DNA from 3 places in the Tepidibacillus fermentans genome. Region 1 is predicted to be linked to each of the others. Evidence: riboswitches for the same ligand, from Rfam matches in the RefSeq annotation. Region 1 holds a riboswitch; each other region holds the start of a gene.
The links. A riboswitch is a leader RNA that binds a small molecule or an ion and turns the genes downstream of it on or off. The one in region 1 is predicted to bind S-adenosylmethionine.
Positions count from the first base shown of each region.

Region 2: another riboswitch for S-adenosylmethionine. It lies ahead of EDD72_RS04545 (homocysteine synthase); the one in region 1 lies ahead of metX (homoserine O-acetyltransferase MetX).
Region 3: another riboswitch for S-adenosylmethionine. It lies ahead of EDD72_RS10730 (methionine ABC transporter ATP-binding protein); the one in region 1 lies ahead of metX (homoserine O-acetyltransferase MetX).

Region 1 covers NZ_SMAB01000010.1:43,673-46,958, forward strand. The annotation lists gene EDD72_RS07605 (homoserine dehydrogenase) at 1-729, opposite strand, end outside; gene metX (homoserine O-acetyltransferase MetX) at 716-1,807, opposite strand; SAM riboswitch class I at 1,876-1,980, opposite strand; SAM riboswitch class I at 2,088-2,191, opposite strand; gene EDD72_RS07615 (cell wall hydrolase) at 2,357-2,791, shown strand; gene gerQ (spore coat protein GerQ) at 2,807-3,223, shown strand.
Region 2 covers NZ_SMAB01000005.1:36,610-39,895, forward strand. The annotation lists one part of gene prfB (peptide chain release factor 2) at 1-105, opposite strand, end outside; one part of gene prfB (peptide chain release factor 2) at 107-181, opposite strand; gene EDD72_RS04545 (homocysteine synthase) at 539-1,828, opposite strand; SAM riboswitch class I at 1,900-2,015, opposite strand; gene secA2 (accessory Sec system translocase SecA2) at 2,097-3,286, opposite strand, start outside.
Region 3 covers NZ_SMAB01000021.1:5,958-9,243, forward strand. The annotation lists gene EDD72_RS10725 (methionine ABC transporter permease) at 1-652, opposite strand, end outside; gene EDD72_RS10730 (methionine ABC transporter ATP-binding protein) at 633-1,667, opposite strand; SAM riboswitch class I at 1,784-1,892, opposite strand; gene EDD72_RS10735 (hypothetical protein) at 2,247-2,702, opposite strand; gene EDD72_RS10740 (hypothetical protein) at 3,102-3,286, shown strand, end outside.

The DNA of each region.
Region 1 (3,286 bases):
AAATTGTTCGGCAAGCGTCAAGTCTTCGATTAATACCTGTTCAATTCCTGATCGATCAACATGATTCCAATTCGGTTGTTCATCAAACACTAAATCACTTAGAACCATTAATTTAAAAAAGGCGTCCCATCCTTCAATATCATTACTTGGATCTGCTTCTGCATACCCTTTTTCTTTTGCTTCCATTAACGCTTGCTCAAAAGAGATTTTTCCTTTCCGCATTTGTGTCAGAATATAATTCGTCGTACCATTAAGGATCGCTTCAATTTTTGTGATATGGTTTACTTGTAATAATTCTTGTAATGTACGAATGACAGGAATAGCACCAGCCACACTTGCTTCATAGGCTAGTTGAAAACCAGTTTGTTCAGCAATCTTACGTAATTCTTTTCCATGGAAAGCCATTAATTCTTTATTTGCTGTAATCACATGACACCCTTTTGTTAATGACTGCTCAATATATGTTCTTGCTGGTTCAATTCCACCAATCATTTCAATCACAAAATCAATCTCTGGCAATTGAAGGATATCCACATAATCAGTAGTAAGGATAACCGAAGGATCAAGATCAATCTCTCTTTTTTTTTCCTTATTTTTAACAAGAATTGCAACTACCTCGATCTTCTTACCTAATACTGCTTGAAGTTGAGTCTGATGTGTTTGAATCGTCTCATATACTCCTTTACCTACAGTACCCAAACCTAATAATACGACTTTAATCGATTCCATATATACCCTCCCTCACTAGATGAGCCCATTTCTCAAATTCAACTAAAAATCCATCATGGCCAAATTGTGTATCTACTTCGATGAATTTAGCTCTTCCACCTATTTTCTGGTAATGCTCGACTAGTTGTTCTAATTCTTTAGGTGGATAAAGCAAATCCCCTCGAAATCCAATGGCGATCATCGAAGCTTCCATTAGCTCTAAGGCTTTTCTCCAATCCCCACGGTCTTTTCCTAAATCAAATCGATCCATCGCTTTTAATAAATAAAGATAACTATTCGCGTCAAATCTCCGAGTCAATTTTTCTCCTTGATAACGTAAATAAGATTCCACTTCAAAAGTAGTCTCGTCATGACGAATACCCCAATTCGCATGTTGTGCTCTTTGAAAGCGAGCATTAAAGAGTTCAGCTGATCGATACGTAACCATCCCTACCATACGAGCAATTTTTAATCCATTAATCTGTTCATTTGAAAGATAATCCCCTTGATTCCATGCTGGATCATTTATGATTGCCAACCTTGCGATTAAGTTATAAGCAATCGCATAATCACTAAGATAGGGTGTGACTGCAAGAAGAATCAGCGTATCCATAAAATCAGGATAGAGAACCCCCCACTCCAATACCTGCATCCCACCTAATGATCCACCGATAATCGCCTTGACATGGTCAATTTTCAGCTTTTTTAAAGCGAGATATTGAGCGTGAACCATATCACGAATGGAGATGAATGGGAAATTAGCTCGATAAGAATTGCCTGTATCTGGGTCAATGGTTAATGGGCCTGTTGATCCATCACATCCACCAATCACATTCATCGTGATCACTTGAAATTCTTGCGTATTAATCGCTTTATCTGGCCCAATCAATCCTGACCACCAACCAGGGTTTTGTTCTGTTCCAACGGCAAATTGATTCCCTGTTAAAGCATGACATACAAGAATAACTGGTGCTTCCTTTGATCCTACCCGTTCATAAGCAATCTGTACATTTTTTAACTTTTTCCCTGATTCTAAAGATAACTCGCCAATTTCAATGACACTTGCTTCATAGGGTGATTGAATGATCGTTGTTACCATTAAAGTCCCCCCCCAAAAAGATAAATAAAAAACCCTCTTCATAAGAAGAGGGTAGTTCTTTTACACTCTTCTTATCTCTCGGAGATGATTCTCCGCAGGAATTGGCACCGCGTTTTTATAAAACCGGTTGCCGGGCTTCATTGGGCCAGTCCCTCCACCTCTCTGGATAAGAATAATCAATTAATATTCTCTTTTATTATTTAGATAAAATAACATGAACTCCGTAACTTTCATAAACATGAAAAAACCCTCTTCATAAGAAGAGGGTAGTTTTACGCTCTTCTTATCTCTCGGAGATGATTCTCCGCAGGAATTGGCACCGCGTTTTTAAAAACCGGTTGCCGGGCTTCATTGGGCCAGTCCCTCCACCTCTCTCGATAAGAAATCCTGTGTCGTTTTAGATTGTTAATGACATCATATAATCATTACCAGTCTATGTCAAGACAAAATTGAAATTTCTTTCCTTTTCGAGATTTCCTGTGATAATTTTTCACCATTTTTTTTAATCAAAATATATTGTTATAGAGGCCTAATGTGCGAGGTGAGTCAATGGCTGTTATTAAAACAAACATAAACGATTTGAAATTACTAGCTAGATTAATGCGGGCAGAAGCAGAAAGTGAAGGGAAACTTGGGATGTTGCTAGTTGGGAATGTTGGAGTAAACCGGGTTCGAGCCAATTGTTTAGATTTCAAAGGAATCCGAACCGTGCCGCAAATGATCTTTCAATCCCCAGGAGGATTCGAGGCTGTACAAAAATCCTATTTTTATCAAAGAGCACGCACTTTAGAAATCCAATTAGCTCGAAAAGTGGTCAATGGAGAAAAATATCATCCTGCTACTTTTGCCCTATGGTTTTTTAATCCAGGAAGAAGAAGTTGTCCTAGTAGGTGGTATATAGCATGGAATACAGGACGATATAAATCCCATTGTTTTTATGCACCTACTTATTCAGACTGTCCTTCAGTTTATGGAACTTTTTAAAAGGAGTGATTGTTTATGTATCCATACTATCCTTATTTTTATGATCTATTTTCAGCATCTCAATATGATCAAAATTTCCCCCAACCTATAATGCCGATGCAACCAATGTATCCAATGCAACCCATGATTCCAACACCCCAAGCCCCTGAACGCGGGATCGAAATTCCAGGGCAATTACCTTTAGAGGAATCCTATATTGAAAACATTTTGCGATTAAATCTCGGAAAAATTGCTACCATTTATATGACTTTTGAAAATAATAAAGAATGGAATGCAAAGGTGTTCCGCGGAAGACTAGAAGCAGCAGGTAAGGACCATATCATTATTAGTGATCCTGAAACAGGGAAACGGTACCTCTTATTGATGGTTAATCTTGACTATATTACTTTTGATGAAGAACTGAATTATGTTCCTCCAGCGATTCCAAGATAAACCCCCATGCTGTGCGCATCGAAAAAAGGCAGGAAATTAACGATTTTTTCCTGCCTTTTTAAA
Region 2 (3,286 bases), on a different contig from region 1:
CACTTCGTTAATCACTTTTTGCGCCGCATCATTATCATTCCAAAAATCAGGTTGAGCCATTTTTTGTTCTAACTCAGCGATTCGGCTCTTTTTACTTTCTATGTCAAAGAGACCCCCTAATCTCTGCCAATCGTTTGGCCATCTTTTCTAGTTCATTCTTTAGTTCTCCCTGCGATATCATAGCTTCACCTCTTTAAATAAATCTCAAATTTCATCATACCATAGTTTACCCATTACTCCAAGGATTAGAAGTTGAGCAGAAAACTGAAACTTTCATAGCGACCATAAGCTTCTTTACTCATTTCAGTTTCCCTTCATCAACCGTACGTGAGGTTTCCCTTATACGGCTTCCGATGTTTTTCTTCCTTAGACTTTCGGTTATCCTAAGCCGCTAATTTGATTAACTTGTCTTTGATTAAGAAATTAATCTCTCCTAATTTCCCATGTTTACGCCGTTTATTCCGCTTCTTCTTCCACAATAATTAAGAAAAAAAGGTTGCTTTTGCAACCTTTTTACACTTTTTTATTTTTTTTATTTTCACTTTTGACTTGCTTGTAAGGCTTGATCTAGATCGGCAATCAGATCATTTACATTTTCAATTCCGATGGATAAACGAATCATTTCAGGAGTAACACCAGCACTAAGTTGCTCTTCAAGAGATAATTGTTGGTGGGTTGTACTTGCTGGATGAATGACTAATGATTTGGCATCTCCAACATTGGCTAAATGGGAGAATAGTTTTAAGTTGTTAATAAATTTTCTTCCTTCTTCGACTCCACCTTTAATGCCAAAGGTGAAGATTGCCCCTTGACCCTTTGGTAGGTATTTTTGTGCTAAATCATAATATTGATTTGAAGGAAGGCCCGGATAATTCACCCAAGTAACGAAATCATGGTTTTCTAAAAACTGTGCAATTTGCAAAGCATTTGCACTATGTCGCTCCATTCGTAAATGCAATGTTTCTAATCCTTGAAGAAGTAAAAAAGCATTAAAAGGTGAAATCGCTGCTCCCATATCCCTTAATAACTGAACCCTTGCTTTGATAATGTATGCTAATGATCCAAAGTCTTTGGTATATACCACCCCATGATAACTTGGATCTGGTTCCGTTAAACCTGGAAATTTACCATTATCCCAATTAAATTTGCCTCCATCGACAATTACACCGCCAATAGAAGTTCCATGACCACCGATAAATTTGGTCGCAGAATGAACAACAATATCAGCTCCATGATCAAATGGACGAAGAAGATAAGGGGTAGCAAACGTATTATCTACGATAAGAGGAATTCCTGCTTCATGGGCAATGTTGGCAACAGCCTCGATATCTAGCACATCAATTTTGGGATTTCCGATACTTTCAGCATAAATTGCTTTCGTTTTTTCGCTTATGGCTTGTCGAAAATTCTCTGTGTTACTTTGATCAACAAACTTAACCGTAATTCCTAGTTTCGGGAGTGTGGTAGAAAAAAGATTATATGTACCACCATACAAACTACTTGAGGATACGATTTCATCCCCAGCACCAGCAATGTTAAGAATTGCATAGGTAATGGCTGCAGATCCAGAAGCAAGAGCCAAGGCTCCAACTCCACCTTCTAATTGAGCCACGCGATTTTCAAATACATCTTGAGTGGGGTTCATTATTCGAGTATAAATATTCCCTGGTTCTTTTAAAGCAAATAAGTTAGCAGCATGATCTGTATCTTTAAATACATAAGAAGTGGTTTGATAGATCGGTACTGCTCTTGAACCTGTTACTGGATCAGGTTGTTGACCCCCATGTAAAGCAATCGTTTCGAATTCATAACTTTTTTCTTGACTCATCTTATTTCTCCTCTCTTTTTATGAAAATAAAAAACTCCCTCTCGATGAGAAGGAGTGAATAACCTTTCCCCCCCTCATCTTTCAGAATCATAAGATTCTGCTGGAATTAGCACCTGCCAACACAGTTAGACTGTGCGTCGGTTGCCGGGCTTCATTGGGCCAGTCCCTCCGCCGCTCTGGATAAGAGGCATAACCAATATGAAATTTTAAAGGAATTTGAATTCATTATAGTTTGACCCTGAAATCTTGTCAATCGATGAATGTGCTGCTAATGTGCTGCTCCATGACAGTGTTTATATTTCTTACCACTTCCACATGGACATGGATCGTTTCGACCGATTTTCTGTGCTGCACGAACTGGTTTTTTCTTCGAATTTGGTTCTGGATTGGTATTATCTACCGCATGACCCACAGCAACAGCCTCACGTTGAAGATGATTCTGGATTTGGGCTTTCATGATATAAGTAGCCACTTCTTCTTCGATGGCTTGGATCATGGCCTGGAACATTTCAAATCCCTCCATCTGATATTCCCGTAATGGATCTGTTTGACCATATGCTCTCAGATGAATCCCTTGCCGTAATTGATCCATCGCATCGATATGATCCATCCATTTACTATCGACGGCACGAAGAAGAATGACTTTTTCAAATTCACGCATATTCTCACCAAGTTCTTCTTCTCTTCGATGATATTGTTGTTCCACAACCTCACGGAAACGCTCCAAAATCTCTTCTGGTTCTTTGCCCCATATATCTTTTTCGGAAAGAGTTCCTTCATTTAAAAAGGTTGCATTGGCATGGTCTAATAAAGACTTCAAATCCCAATCTTCTTGGACTTGATCGGTTGGACAATGGATATTGACCAAACGTTCGGCAAAATTCATGATCATGTTGATAATGACATCACGCAAGTTATCACTTTCTAATACTTGTCTGCGCTGACTATAGATGACTTCCCGTTGCTGGTTCATCACATCGTCATACTGTAGTACGACACGACGAATATCGAAGTTATGACCTTCCACTTTCTTCTGAGCCGATTCAATTGCCTTTGTCACCATCTTACTTTCGATCGGTTGATCTTCTTCCATTCCTAGGCGATCCATCATTCCCATAATGTGATCGGAGCCAAATCTTCTCATTAAATCATCTTCAAGTGAGATGAAAAATTGACTAGAACCCGGATCTCCTTGACGTCCCGAACGTCCTCTTAATTGGTTGTCAATCCTTCGACTCTCATGCCGTTCCGTACCGATGATATGAAGTCCGCCTAGCTCAGCAACTCCTTCACCAAGAACAATATCCGTACCACGGCCCGCCATATTGGTTGCAATGGTTACTGCACCTGCTTGGCCAGCTTTTGCAATAATTTCTGCTTCTTTTTCATGGTACTTCGCATTTAATACATGATGTGGTATCCCCTTACGTTTTAACATGTCGGATAAAAGTTCCGACT
Region 3 (3,286 bases), on a different contig from region 1:
TATCTATTCTCTTAGAGATGTGATCCCCAAGAGTTTGAACCAATTGGACGAGAAGTAGAATAACAGCAGTTGTAACTAACATAACAGGTGTGTTATAAAGCTGATAACCATAAATAATTGCCATATTTCCTAGGCCGCCGCCGCCCAGAACTCCAGCCATAGCTGAATAGCTGATCAAGGCAACCAAGGTAACAGTAATCCCTGACAGAATGGAAGGCATCGCTTCAGGTAGGTAGACTTTAAAAATGATTTGGCGGATATTCGCCCCCATCGATAAGGCCGCCTCAATGACCCCTTTATTCACTTCTCTTAAGGAAGTTTCAACTAGCCGAGCGAAAAATGGCGCAGCCCCAACGATTAAAGGTACGGTTGCAGCCGTAGAGCCAATCGGTGTCCCTACTATTTTACGAGTAAAAGGAATTAATAAAACCATCAAAATAATGAATGGTATTGAACGGAAAACATTCACGATGACAGATAAGATGATATTGAGTATACGGTTTTCTAATAATTGTCCCTTATCCGTTAGAACCAAAAAGATTCCTAATGGTATTCCAAGGATGACGGTAAATAAACCCGATATTCCAACCATATATAATGTTTCTAACGCTGCTTCAAATAGCTGCGTCCATTCACTTGGTTCCAACCACATTCTCCACCACCTCCACTTCTACCCCGCAATTTGAGAGAAATTGAATCGATTCGTTTAATTTATCTACTGTTGTCTTCACTTGAATATATAACGAACCATAGGAAGAACCTTGAACATATTGAATGTTTCCTTCTAAAATATTGGCCTCAACATCTAATGTTTTCACCCAGCGACTAATAATTGGCTGGTTGGCGTTTTCACCGACAAATTTACATTTTAAAATGTAACTTCCTTTTTCCAACGGGATTTGGCGAATGGTTTCTTCTGTATCCATATGTTCAGTTACTTGCTTGACAAACTCTTTAGTAATTTGTTGTTTTGGGTGGGTGAACACCTCTAGTACAGGGCCTTCTTCAACAATTTCTCCTTGATCGATCACAGCTACTTTATGACAAATTTTTTGAATCACATGCATCTCATGAGTAATTAAGATAATGGTAATTCCCATTTTTCGATTAATCTCTTGCAACAGCTCAAGGATTGAATCCGTCGTTTTGGGATCAAGCGCGGAAGTAGCTTCATCACTTAACAATACCTTTGGACGGTTCGCCAAAGCTCTAGCAATCCCTACTCTTTGTTTTTGCCCACCACTTAATTCTGAAGGATAGGCATTTGCCCTTTCTGTTAAACCAACAAGATCGATTAACTCATTCACCCTTTGATTGATCTCTTCTTTTGGTACACCAGCAATTTCTAAAGGAAAGGCAATATTCTCAAAAACCGTTCGGGACCATAATAAATTAAAGTGTTGAAAGATCATCCCAACTTCCTGTCTCGCTTTACGAAGTTCCTTCTGACTTAATCGGTTCATTTGGCGACCATCTACCCAAATTTCCCCTTCTGTTGGCTCTTCTAACATATTGATTAAGCGGATCAATGTACTTTTCCCAGCCCCAGAGTAACCAATGATCCCATAGATTTCACCTTTTTCGATTTCTAAATTAATTTCCTTTAAGGCAACAACTTCTTCTTTGTTACCGTTATATACTTTTTTCACCTTATGAAGTCGAATCAATTCTATTCACCACTTTCTATGTCACAACAAAGCTTGTTGATATTTTTCTACATTGACAAAATAAAAATCCTTTCTGAAAAACTCAGAAAGGATCCCTAATTTTAACGAAAGTCCTTTCCTTATCTTTCAGAACAAAAAGTCCTGCAGGAATTGGCACCTTCCCATAATATTATGGTAGGTTGCCGGGCTTCATAGGGCCAGTCCCTCCACCTCTCTAGATAAGGATACAACACTTATTCACTTCATCAAATCAATGCTTCATAACAGATGAATAAATAGTACCACCTCATAATAAAACTGTCAACAAAAATTTTATAACGAAAATTATGGATAAATATTACAAAACTTTTCGTAGGAATGAAAGAGTACGCTCATTTTGAGGAGCATTAAATATTCTTCTGATAGGTTTATGGATGACACTTCAAATGGCTGTCTATTCATAGATCATCATATTATTCGACTGATGTCGTCATCTTCTACTTTGTCTTAAGTTTTAGCTTAACGCTACTAACCAACTTGATTGAAAAAAATGAATCAAGACTTAAAATGAGAAAAAGGAGCCTCGAACTCCCTTTTCTTTCATATTGCAGTAACTTTTTTTGATCTTCGTGAGATAAAATCAATCTTTTTGGCTAAATGATAAAGTTGTTGGGTTGTTTTTGTTTTTATGACAATCTTTTTCGTACCAGATAATTCTTTAAAACAAGATATTGTTAGTTTATTGGGTTCATACTTTACCGATTGAATGGCTTTTGCTGGAATGTCTATGTAAGCATATTTTGGTTCTAAAAAACCAATAAATAATCTCTTACTATAGACTACCACATCTAAGTCTGCAAGATACCGATGATAATCGGTTATTAATTCTTTTACCTTTCCATTATAGAGAATAAAATCAAATCCATCGGTTTGCAGCTGAATGATATTAGATTGTTCCTTTTTGGCCGTTTTTGGTTTTTTAACTAAAAAGTAATAACTGATGAGTAAGAAAAGAAGGATCAAAAATATCGTTATAAACCCGATCACGGTTATCATTCTTTTCTCTCCTTTCAGGAGTTAAAGCTTCCGTTATTCCTTCCCTTTTTTTGCTTTTCTTTTTAATTTTGGTGAGGATTGAACCATTTGTTCTACCATATCAATATGAGGCGGGATTTTTTGTTCTTGATCCTTTTTCAAATGGATTCCCCTCCTTTTCCTTTGTTAAAGTTACGTTACCCGATTCATGAAACCATTATTCGATGAATCAATCACTTCCATTTATTCACAATGAATCAAAAAATTATTAAAATAAATTGATAAAATTAATTCAATTGATGATTGAAATTTATCGAATAGTTGCATAACATATAATAAAAAGAAATTAGAAGTTAGAAGTTAGATTAGATAAATTGGCGAGAAGCCAATTTTTATCATTGAATGCGAGGGGAAAAAATAATGGAATACCTCTGTCCATTATGTGAAAAAAAACTAACTAAAATTGAAGAAGGTTGCGAAAAATTGCATCAATGGTTTGCAGAACTTAAGGGTAAAACATTATGGAGGATTCGTTATCTGAATAAGTATGAGTATATCTTTTTGTCTGAAGATGACTTTCAGCGTTTACAACAGCAAGGTGCTAT